DNA from 3 places in the Rossellomorea sp. ABR4_012 genome. Region 3 is predicted to be linked to each of the others. Evidence: riboswitches for the same ligand, from Rfam matches in the RefSeq annotation. Region 3 holds a riboswitch; each other region holds the start of a gene.

Region 1 (4,048 bases), 990 kb from region 3:
TTCTACAAATAAACCAAAGTACGTATTATTAGCCAGATTCGGACCGAACACCATGAAAGTGACGGCCAAGAAAATCAAAAACTTTTTAAGAGTAAATAATTCCTTCATTCCCGCTTTCAAATCCAGTTTGGCAGAGGCGCGTTCCTTAGGAAAACGGAAAGCCAGCACAGCCGACATGACCAGGCAAACGAAGAATGCGTAGAAAATGATGGTCGGGCCGATAAAACCTTCTGACAGTTTTCCCATCACATACACGGCAACACCGAAGCCCAATGATCCAAATAATCGTATATTTCCATAATTATATCGCACTTTACTTGTGTACTTCAGACTGATACTGTCTGAAACGGGTATGATCGCGCTCTGGAAAACAGCAACCAGAATCGCGATCAGAAGGAGTCCGTAGTAAAGGTCGGTCACTACATACCCAAGGGCAAACATCCCGGCAACCAATGAAGTAAAGGCCAGCACCTGTGTCGGACGATTCGTCGTATCACTCACCATTCCCCAGATAGGCTGAAAGAATATCATCATAATGGGGCCGATCGACATGATGGTCCCGATCTGGTATCCATTCAATCCAACACTTTCACTTAAATACACACTTAAAAGCGGGTATAGACTGCCCACACCAAAAAACGTCAAAAAATAAAAGCCTTGCAAGGTAAAGACTTGATTGCGTATCGTTCTTTCCACTTCCGTATCCTCCAGATGTTTTTTATCCATATAATACTAGCCCTATTTTAGAAGATTGTAAATAAAGCCGTTCCTTTTTATGGATAAACCATAGCCTATATAAAAATGATTCAACAGCCGATAAACCCTATTGCTTTCAAGCTCTATGGAACTAAATCACGATGGCTGGAAATTTTTTTTGAACGAATAGTACAGAACACAAACAAATTTCCGTTTGACTTTTCCTCTTAAACGCCTTAAAGTATGTAAGTATAATTTTAAATGAATATGACGTATTCTTCTTATCCAGAGAGACGGAGGGACTGGCCCTACGATGTCTCGGCAGCGGACTCCTTACGAGTGCTGTGCCACATCCAGCAAGCATATTGCTTGAAAGATAAGAAGAGTGTTTCTTTTATTGGGAACCTCTTCTTATCGGGAAGAGGTTTTTATTTTTATCCAGCAAGGTACTAATCATATCGTGGTTATTACCATCGCAATCCATTCTAGTCAATTGTCAAAGGAGTTGTTCAAATGTTTAACGAAAAAGGAAATCTTCTGGCATTACTGCCATTACTCATATTTGTTTCACTCTTCCTCGGTGCGGGGATCATTTCAGGAGATTTTTACGCATTCCCAGTATTAGTTTCCATTATAATCGCAGCTGTAGTGGCGTTGTTCATGAACCGAAAGGACTCCCTGAATAGTAAAGTGGAACGCTTTGCCAAAGGGGCCGGACACCCTGATATTATGATCATGGTCTTCATCTTCCTTTTAGCAGGAGCATTCTCGGGAGTCGCTGAAAAAATGGGCGCTGTTGATTCAACGGTGAATCTGGCTCTATCTGTACTTCCGGAAAACCTTCTGATCGTTGGATTATTTTTAATTGCAGCATTTGTTTCATTATCCATGGGTACTTCAATGGGTACGATCGCGGCACTTGCGCCGATCGGTGTAGGAATCAGTTCGGGTACGGACATCGCCATGCCTGTTGCGATGGCTACGGTCATCGGTGGTGCGATGTTTGGTGACAATCTCTCATTCATTTCTGATACAACGATTGCAGCCGTCCGTACGCAGAAAACGGAAATGAAAGATAAATTCAAAGTGAACTTCTTTATCGTTCTGCCAGCAGCTATTCTAACGATGGTGATCTTATACTTTATTACGGCAGGCAATCAGTCAACGGTTGATACCGAGGCCTTTAACTGGGTGAAAATCCTCCCTTATCTGGGAGTCATCATCGGCGCACTTGCAGGATTGAATGTGTTTGTCGTGCTATTCGGAGGGATCGTGCTCTCTGGAATCATCGGATTTGCCGATGGAAGCTTTACTCCTTCCAGCTATTTTGGAAGCATTGCCGATGGAATGACGGGAATGGCTGAAATTGTGATTTTGACCGTCCTTATCGGAGGTGTGGTTGAACTAATCCGTTATAATGGCGGAATACAGGCGCTGCTTTATCTTGCCACCCGCAAGATCCGCTCTCCACAAGGGGCACAACTGGCGACGGCCGGACTTGTAAGTTCAACAAACCTTTGTACGGCAAACAATACGATCTCTATCATCATTGCAGGTCCGCTTGCGAAAGAAATCGGTGAGAATTATGGAGTCGATTCTCGTAAGTCTGCAAGTATCCTGGATATATTCTCTTGCTCCGTACAAGGCTTGATCCCATATGGAGCACAAGCGTTATTAGTAGCAGAAACAGCAGGAATCTCGCCATTAAGTGTTATTCCATATGCTTTCTATCCGATCCTGACAGCAGTATGCGGGTTGGTTGCGATTCGATTTGCACTACCGAAGTTTACACGATCAAAAGCACCTAAGCCGAGCACTGCACGTTCATAATAAGTACAAAAGAGACAAACCCATTTATCGGGTTTGTCTCTTTTTTTTGTTTATTTTAATAATATCCATTGAATTTATAACAAGTCATTCACATGATATAGCTTACCAGTTTCAACATCCGATTCGGTCACAAGCTTTACGAGGACCTCAGCTACTGTATCCGTGTCCCTAAGCATTCCTTGTTCTTTGTAACGCTTAAAGTTTTCAACATCGGCGAATGCTTCTTCTGAAGAAGAACGGATGGTTCCCTGCATATCCGTATCCATTACCCCAGGGCTGAACGCAATCACTTTATGTGCACTGCCCTTTTTTGAAAGCTCAAGACTTACGGTTTCCGTCAGCATATTGATCCCGGCTTTCGTGGAACAATACGTGCTCCATCCATAAACAGGTCTGCTCCCGGCACCAGAACTCACATTGACCATGATTAGCCTGCTTTCTGAACCTTGGGAGGCTTTCAGCATTTCATTCGTAACAATCATAGGAGATAGCAAATTGACATTCACACTCTTTTCAAGATCCGTGTTCTCAACCTGCCCGGAAGGATTGATGGGTGTCACGACCCCGGCATTTTGAATCAAGAAGATCCGGTCAGCATCCGACTTAAATACTTGTTCTCCCGCCTTTTGTGCTGCGCTCTCTGTTTCTCCTGGATTGGAAAGATCGCATTGGATATACTCGTAGGAGACTCCTTCCCCAACACACATTTCCTTTAATGCGTCATTATCCGAACGGGAAATGTTAATAAGCGAAATCCCTTTCTTAATGAACAGCTTAGCGATTGACTCCCCCAACCCCCGGGTGGCGCCTGTAACAATGGCATAATCCATGTGATCCTCTCCTTTCTTATATGATTGATTATATAGGAGACGCTTTGAATCACAAAAATTTTTGATTTTCGTTGTACACCGCTGTTGATTTCCGTGCAGCAGCTAGATTCCGTTATTTATTAAAATAAACTTTATAGCTAACTAATGAAAGAGCTTCACCATTTAAAAGTGAAGCCCATTGGGGTTAAATATACCTTAACGCCCCTCATCCCAGGCCTTTGTCGGCCGGTCGTCAGGGTAGCCATATTTTTCCCGATATGCTTTTCTTTCTGAGGTAAAATCCCACCAGTTCTTCTCACTGTCAGGGTGCCTTGCATGGTGGACGACACATCTCAAGGAATCTTCTACACAGGGATCCATCCACACCCCGTACTTCTTTTCGAGGTTGTTGATCAGGTCTTCTCCTTTTTCTTGTTTGATATCATTAAAAGAATAGAACTGTAAGTCTTCGACTACGTTGTGGGCCATGTTCGGACCGATGGAAGGAATCTGTTGGAAAATGGACATTCCCACCAGGTATCTGGCTCTTTCAAAGGGGATTTCCAGTCTTTCACTCAGTTCTTCAGGAGTAATCTGATTTACCATGCTTAGTTTTATTTTCGCTCGGCGAAGTAATGTTCTTTCCTCATCTGTCAAAGGAAGTTTAGGACTTTTATTGCTCATATCTTTCAACTCCTTCTATCCTTTATACG
Region 2 (4,048 bases), on a different contig from region 3:
GCACAACAATCCAAAACATCATGATTACGAGCAGAGATTTTATAAATAGAACCTTATATGCGACACCCGCTCCAACAACTGCCCCGACCGTTACCTCACTGGTCGACAGCGGAATGCCCATCAGGTTGGCCAGAAACAGCGATAGAGTAGCAGAAAGCAGGATAATAACCACGATCTCAATAGTAAGGATGCCTGGCGGGATAATTCCTGAACTGATCGTTTTCACCACTTCCCCGCCTCCCAGCACAGCGCCGAGAAACACCCCGGCAGAGCATATCAATAAGGCTGTTCTCATGTTTTTCACCGCACCTGCACCATAAGCCACACCCATCGATGCAGCCGCTCCACTCGCACCGATGTTCATCGCAAAAAATAGACATACAAGAAGTGCAGTCACTTCAAGCAACGATCTTCCCCCTCCTTAATGAAGACCGCATTCTGTCTTACCTGAGCCTTTCCATCTGCCTGAGCGTAAGTCGTCCATGTTATAGGCAGGTGCCGTACAGTGGGAACACCCAATACTGGGATAGCCTTTATCATGGAGTGTGTTGTAAGGAAGTTGGTGTTTGTGGACATACCTCCACACTTCTTTCCACGTCCAATGGATGAGCGGGCAAATTTTTATCGATTTAAACTTTTCATCCTTATTAATGAAATTCACATTGCTCCTGCTTTCTGACTGTTCTCTCCGCAATCCTGAGATCCAGGCATGCCCTTCTGATAATGCTTCTTCCAGCGGAATGAGTTTTCTTAAGCGGCAGCATTGATTGGGATCGTTCTCCCACAATTTTTCACCATATTTCACAGCCTGTTCATCTAATGACAATGTTGATTTCTTGAACGTAATGATTAAGTCGGGATACCTGTTTCTGACTTTTTCAATCGTTTCGTACGTTTCTTCGAAATGTACGTCTGTATCCAGAAAGATAATTTTTGCCGAAGGTTTGACCTTGGAGATCAAATCAACCAGTACAATTCCCTCAATTCCGAAACTGCACGCATACACGATATCATCTCCGAAATGTTCATAAGACCACTGGAGAACATTCAAGGCACCTTTATAGGTTTCATCAACGCGGAAAGAAAAGTTTGGGTACTTCCAATTTTGATAGGTTAACAATATACAACCCCCTTTACTGAGCTGAAAAAAGAAAAAGAGACGTCAAACACAGAAAGGGATTCCCTCAGAGTGTTAAACGCCTCTAGTTTGTCTAGTCAGCATTTCAGTTTATTTAAGTCTAACCTTTTCATTTTTCTCCAGCTGTACAACTTTTCCATCCTGGACCACGACTGTAATCGACCCGTATTTCATCGTCTTTAACATCGACTTCACATTTTCAACAACTTCATCAAATGCTTCTTGATTGTCTTGATTTGCCACAAGATTCCCCCAAACTTCGTCTTATCCAGTCATAGTCTGAAAGAAAAAACAGCCTTCCATTCTGGAAGGCTGTTCAGGTATAGGTTACCTTATCTTCCAAAATGACTCCACATTTTGCTGGAATTAGCACCTTACTAGATAAAAGTAGGTTGCCGGGTTTCAATGGGCCAGGTCCCTCCACCGCTCTGGATAAGAAATATTTAATTTAATATTCTAAATAATATCACGTTTCCGAAAGATGTCAACCCGAGTTTTTCGATAAGATTTATAAACTTTAATAAAAGTTCAATAAATCTCATTTTCTTGATTTCACTTAATATATTATTCATTCAATTATTTAGTGGTATACAAATAGTGGTTACTCTTCTGCCACCTGCCCCTCATTATAAACTTCGGAAGCCAATTCTCCGGTCACTTTACTTGTAATCACGCCTGAAGTCATAGCCCCGCTGACATTAACTGCAGTCCTCCCCATGTCAATCAGCGGTTCTACAGATATCAAAAGACCGGCAAGTGCGATCGGCAGGTCCATCGCAGATAGCACGAGGATAGCGGCAAATGTGGCTCCTCCACCGACCCCTGCGACTCCAAAAGAGGAAATGGCAACGATCAGGATGAGCGTCAAAATGAAAGAAGGAGTCAATGGATTGATCCCCACAGTCGGCGCAATCATGACGGCAAGCATGGCAGGATATACTCCTGCACATCCATTTTGACCAATAGAAAGCCCGAATGATCCAGAAAAGTTAGCGATCCCTTCTGAAACGCCCAGCTTTCTCGTCTGGGTATGGATATTCAACGGGAGTGTTCCTGCACTGGACCTCGAAGTGAAAGCAAACGTTAAAACAGGTAATACTTTTCTCACATACGTTACAGGGTTTAATCCTGCAAGTGTCAACATAATGAGATGAATGACAAACATGATGAGCAAAGCAATATATGAAGCAACTACAAATTCACCAAGTTTGGTGATGGCATCGAAGTCACTTAAAGCGACCGTCTTTGCCATGATCGCCAACACGCCATATGGAGTAAGTCTCAATACCAATGTGACGATTCTCATAATGACCGAATAAACGGAATCCACCATTCTCTTAAAAAACGAAGCTGCTTCCGGATCTTTTCTTTGAGCTCCAAGATATGCTACCCCAATAAATGCAGCGAAGATGACGACAGCAATCGTTGATGTCGCACGCTGACCTGTAAAGTCATAGAACGGATTGGCCGGGAGCAGCTCGAGGATTTTTTGCGGATAGCTCTGGCCTTCCATGGCCGCTGCACGCTCTTCAAGCTGTGCCCCTCTCGCCGCTTCTGCATCACCTTGTTCAATCTGTATAGCTTCCAGATCAAATGCTGCGGTCGTCGCGATTCCTACAGCTGCTGCAACAGCCGTCGTTCCAACTAACAGGCCGAGTATCAACACAGAAATTTTGCCCAGATTGTGGGATTGTTTCAGTTTAGTAAAAGCAGAAATGATCGACACAAACACAAGCGGCATGACAATCATTTGCAGAAGCTTGATATAGCCGCTGCCGACGATATTATACCACTCGATCGACTGAAGTAGATTTTCATCACCGGGATCATACAACCACTGCAGGACAAAGCCAAATACGATGCCGAGACCAAGAGCTGTGAACACCCTCTTTGAAAAAGAAACCTTCCTTTTTTGCAAATAAATTAAAACACCAATAAGAACAATAAACATCAGAAGATTCAACAACACGACCCAAACATTCATCATAAAACCTCCTTTTTCCGGGTTGTAATGACTTGCTGGCCAAAGGCTTAATGTAGTTTATGATGCATATGAACAAGATATGATGGAAAAGGCCCGCCCCTCTAACGCGTTAATGCATCGAGGGACGGGCCTTCTTCATCATTCAGCTGAAATATCGATGATAGAGTGATTTTGCTTCCGTAATATCTTTTGTTCCATGGATGAGCGCACGGCCGTCCCGAAATAGGACAATCCGATGTTTTCCATTTTTACAGGCAATAAGGTATGGATTCTTCTCGACACGTTCCATATGATATTCCATCTGTTCTGCCATGCGATCAAGGTCCACGGCTCCCGGTCGTGCAGGACGGATCTGGACAGCATCCCTTCCGCATAACACCGCCGATTTAAGCTGGTTTTCATATTTAAGATAGGGGTAGCGGGGGTTCTCTCCGCAAGAAGGGCAGTTCGGCTTCTTCAGCGCCCGCACATTAACAGAGCTGTATTCATTTCTCCAGACATCAAATGATGTAAGGGTTTGACGGACTGCATTCAAATCTCCCGCCAATATTTTCAATGCTTCAGAGACTTGATAGGAGACCACCATTGATACAGCAGGTGAAATAATCCCTGATGTATCACACGTCATACTATGAGAAGGAATGGTTTCCATCATACAAGTCAGGCAAGGAGTCATACCCGGAATGAATGTATGGGTAATACCGTAGCTGCCTGCACATCCGCCATATATCCAGGGGATCTTTTTCTGAAAAGATACATCATTGATCATCAGTCTGGTATCAAAATTATCTGTGGCGTCAATGATGAGATCCGCGTCTTTAGCAAGTCTTATTATGTCATTAGGACCGACATCCATGATATGTGCTTCGATTTCAACTTCTGAATTGATTTCCTTCAAGTGTTTCTTTGCAGCTGCGGCTTTAGGC
Region 3 (4,048 bases):
CGCTGTTTTCAAGATCTTTGTTAGGTAAAATGTAGTCTTGGTACGTTTCGATTTGTAATTCGATTCCTTTTTCCTCAAGAATCGGTTTTACTTCTTCAAGAATTTCTGCATGAGGGATATTTGAAGCCCCCACCACCAATTCCTTTTTATCTTCGCTTCCTCCTGTTGTACTTCCGCAAGCTGCCAATCCAAAAATACTTGTTGCTGCAATAACTCCTGCTACCCATTTTTTCATGTTCTTTCTCTCCTTTTATCGTTTATCTAATTTATTTGTAAAGAAATCACCAATGATTTGAATGGCAAACACTATGACCAAGATCATAATCGTTGCCGCAAGTGTTACATCTTCACGGCTTCTCTGGAAACCATCCAGGTAAGCAAGGTTACCCAGGCCGCCGGCTCCAATGACACCTGCCATCGCTGTATAACCAACAAGTGCAATGGCTGTGACCGTTATTCCCGAAATTAATGCAGGCATTGATTCCGGCAGGAGAACCTTCAGGATGATCGTACTCGTTTTTGCTCCCATCGCCTTGGCAGCTTCGATTACCCCTTTATTCACTTCTCTGAGCGCGATTTCGACCATTCTGGCGTAGAACGGTGCTGCTCCAATGATCAATGCCGGCAATGCAGCATTGGCTCCGCGGATTGTATCCAACAAAAATTTAGTAAATGGGATCAACAGTACAATCAGAATAATGAACGGAATTGACCTGAATACATTCACCACAGAGCTTGTTACAGTGTAAGTCAGTTTGTTTTCCCATAGGTTTTCTTTGGAAGTCAGAAATAGAATGATACCTAGAATGATACCTAAAATAAATGTGATGATAACAGACATCCCTGTCATATACAGGGTTTCCACCGTTGCTTCCCAAAGTTTTTCCCAATCAACATTCGGAAATATCGTTTCCATCATCCTGCCATCACCTCCACTTTCACCAGCTGGCCTTCAGCGAACTGAAGAGCTTCTCTAAGCTGTGATTCTTCTCCGTCCAAATGAACAAACAGTGTGCCATATGCACCTTTCTGTGTCTGGGAAATCTGGCCTTGCAGGATGTTTACCTCAAGGTCAAACCTCCTGATCAGCGAAGTGATCAACGGCTGTCCGGTCGACTCTCCAACAAAGGTAAACTTCAGAACCTTCCCGGTTGGATAGCGGTTGATCAACTGGTTCATCACTTCTTCTGAATCCTGATCCTGCGACACTTCTTTTACAAAACGCTTCGTCACTTGCTGCTTAGGATTACGGAATACTTCAAGCACATCTCCCAGCTCAGCAACGATTCCATTCTCCATGACTGCCACACGGTGACAGATTTTTTGGATGACATGCATTTCATGAGTGATCAGAACGATGGTCAGTCCAAGACGCTTATTGATATCGACCAATAAATCCAGAATTGAATCAGTCGTCTGGGGATCCAGTGCAGAAGTTGCTTCGTCACACAGTAGTACACTTGGATTGTTCGCCAGTGCCCTGGCGATTCCAACACGCTGCTTCTGCCCTCCGCTCAGTTGTGAAGGGTACGCATCCCCTCTCCCTTCAAGACCGACCAGTGTCAGCAGTTCCTTGGCTCTGCGATTTCTTTCTTTTTTAGAAACCCCGGCTATCTCCAACGGGAACTGAATATTTTCAAGGACTGTCCTTGACCATAATAGATTGAAGTGCTGAAAGATCATTCCGATGGACTGTCGTGCTTCACGCAGCTTCTTGCCTTTAATCTTTGACACCGTCTGACCGTTCACATCGATTGTTCCTTCAGACGGAACCTCTAGTCCGTTCAGCATCCTGATCAACGTACTTTTACCGGCGCCACTATAGCCGATCACTCCAAATATTTCTCCTTCCTGAATGGAAAGGTTTACCCCATCCACTGCTGAAATGGGTCCTGCTTTTGATTGATAGATTTTCTTCACGTCTGAGATCGTGATCATGTTGTCAGCCACCTTCTTTCTTCCAAGTAAAACGATCGTTCTAATACGAATTAATGTTCTCTCTAATCTACTATGCGTGTCAGTCACCATTAATAAATGAACAATAAAAAAACCTTTCCGCAGATAAGCAGAAAGGCATAATCATATGACTATCCTTCCTCTTATCTTTCAAAGCATATGCTTTGAGTGAATTGGCACCATTTCAATAAAATTGACGGTTGCCGGGCTTCATAGGGCACGTCCCTCCACCACTCTGAATAAGAGTAAGTCTAAATATATTAAGTTAATGAGTGTAAAGTCTCAGAAAATTTACTACAAAAGTGATTTTATCACCACGTATAGGGGGTGTCAATTCTTTTTTTCAGAAGATTAAAGTAATCGCTATATTTCAACAGTTTCTTTTATCATGGGTCTTGTGAGCCATAACACAGACTCGGCGAACAACAGAGGGCGGTAACCTCCCCGAACAGATAATTGATTGTTCTCGACCATTCGCGACAATAGCTCATGCCCCTTAAGTACACATGTGATCATTTCTTCACTTCCATCAATGACAAATTGAGGATCACATTCAATAGCATCCTCCACAATAAAACATTCTTTATTTGACAGGGAAATTGAGTAAAGCTGATCTTCACATTCAAATGTAAGAATGAATGGATTTGAAGGAAATAATAGCTGCAGATGGTACTTCGAATGACATTGGTCAATTAGCGCCTGTAAATAGTTTCTCATACATACCCTCCCGCGAATCTTCTTACTACTACTTAATTCTACTTTTGGGTATTTTATCCTTTTTTAGTCGCTCGACATGATTTTAAAAGAGGTAATGAGTTTCTGTCGAAATAGATAGTTTTGAATATTCAGAATATAAATTCTGAGCAATTTCTCTTCATTTCCCAAGAAATATGTCCTAGTTTGTAGAAAGGTTTTATGATGAAACTGCTAAAAAGGCTGTTTGATTTTCACGTGTAGCCGCTTGCTTTCCCGATACGTGAAGTGCTTGCGAAAATAGCCAAACAAAAAGACCTTTATCTACTAAAGGCCTCCGTTTTCTTCAACATTTCATATAGATAGGGAACAGATTGAAAGGCATAGATCCTTTCCATCTCCTCAGAATTATTGTACAGGATTAAACATGGTACACTTTCAATAGATTGTTCTTCTGCAAACTGTGGTAAGTAATTCAAATTGACTTTATCAAAATGAAAGGATTGCGGAAGCTTTTTGACGACTTCCATCATTTTTCCTGCTACCTGGCATGTCCCACACATCGGGGTGTAGAGATAAACGGCATTTAAATCGTGTGTGTTTATGGAATCATATAGCGCACTTGTACTACTTACCTCATTCAACGTCAACTCATCCTTTTTTCCAAATATTCCGTGTGTACATCAATATTGGCGCCAATCAGTACAGAAGCCAGATGATATTCAGGCGCAGAGGCCACTTCTTTATACATCCGGTCGATATATAAGTGCTCTGCCTCCGGAAATTCACGCTTGAATTGTTTTCGAAGCTTTTCCCCAGCGTGATCGGCATCCACCAATATATAAACATCTCTCTGTTCCAGCGAATCAATCAGTTCGTCCATTTTTGTAATACTGATGGTTCCATTTGTACAGATAATCTCAATGGGTTCTTTAATGATTCCTTCCACTTTTCGTTTATCTGTTGTACCTTCTACGATAATTACTTTTTCATCACCAATTTCCAACATTGTCATCACCTTATCTTTCAAAAATAAGATTAGGATAGTATATTCAATTAATTAGAGATGATGTCCACTACTTACTTATATCTTCTCATTTTTTTTTGGAAATAGAAAGAAAAAAGGCTGTTTTTACTCCGCTGATGATTTGGATTCACACATCTTCTTTCTTCACAGGTCAAAGTCCCTGCTTGAAAATAAGCAAAAGGGTGCCGGCTTTCCATCGGGAGAAGTCTGGCACCCTTTCAAGTAGTGAAACTCAACACCAGCCGCCTTCATCACAGTCAGTATAACGTGCTTCAGTTCCTTCGGTGGCGGTGTAGTTTTGAAAGATTTTATTTTCTTTCGCTTCAAAATTAGGTTCCATGGAGATTCCTTCAAGGGGCACAGCCATTCTGC

Evidence for each region. Region 3 has a riboswitch for S-adenosylmethionine ahead of ACXAFV_RS05445 (methionine ABC transporter ATP-binding protein). Riboswitches for the same ligand answer to the same signal wherever they lie in the genome.
Region 1: linked by a shared signal. The riboswitch ahead of ACXAFV_RS00625 (Na+/H+ antiporter NhaC family protein) and the one ahead of ACXAFV_RS05445 (methionine ABC transporter ATP-binding protein) in region 3 are both predicted to bind S-adenosylmethionine.
Region 2: linked by a shared signal. The riboswitch ahead of ACXAFV_RS20465 (YezD family protein) and the one ahead of ACXAFV_RS05445 (methionine ABC transporter ATP-binding protein) in region 3 are both predicted to bind S-adenosylmethionine.

Annotation. Positions count from the first base shown of each region.
Region 1 is NZ_JBSWVK010000001.1:123,836-127,883, forward strand. It holds gene ACXAFV_RS00620 (MFS transporter) at 1-726, opposite strand, end outside; SAM riboswitch class I at 975-1,079, shown strand; gene ACXAFV_RS00625 (Na+/H+ antiporter NhaC family protein) at 1,210-2,526, shown strand; gene ACXAFV_RS00630 ((S)-benzoin forming benzil reductase) at 2,601-3,356, opposite strand; gene ACXAFV_RS00635 (helix-hairpin-helix domain-containing protein) at 3,552-4,019, opposite strand; gene ACXAFV_RS00640 (ABC transporter permease subunit) at 4,035-4,048, opposite strand, start outside.
Region 2 is NZ_JBSWVK010000006.1:135,701-139,748, reverse strand. It holds gene ACXAFV_RS20475 (inorganic phosphate transporter) at 1-364, opposite strand, end outside; gene ACXAFV_RS20470 (phosphoadenylyl-sulfate reductase) at 422-1,120, opposite strand; gene ACXAFV_RS20465 (YezD family protein) at 1,229-1,381, opposite strand; SAM riboswitch class I at 1,468-1,577, opposite strand; gene ACXAFV_RS20460 (L-cystine transporter) at 1,740-3,122, opposite strand; gene ACXAFV_RS20455 (MoeB/ThiF family adenylyltransferase) at 3,265-4,048, opposite strand, start outside.
Region 3 is NZ_JBSWVK010000001.1:1,118,246-1,122,293, reverse strand. It holds gene ACXAFV_RS05455 (MetQ/NlpA family ABC transporter substrate-binding protein) at 1-235, opposite strand, end outside; gene ACXAFV_RS05450 (methionine ABC transporter permease) at 251-919, opposite strand; gene ACXAFV_RS05445 (methionine ABC transporter ATP-binding protein) at 916-1,938, opposite strand; SAM riboswitch class I at 2,097-2,202, opposite strand; gene ACXAFV_RS05440 (hypothetical protein) at 2,320-2,673, opposite strand; gene ACXAFV_RS05435 (thioredoxin family protein) at 2,970-3,293, opposite strand; gene ACXAFV_RS05430 (toprim domain-containing protein) at 3,296-3,658, opposite strand; gene ACXAFV_RS05425 (YusG family protein) at 3,909-4,048, opposite strand, start outside.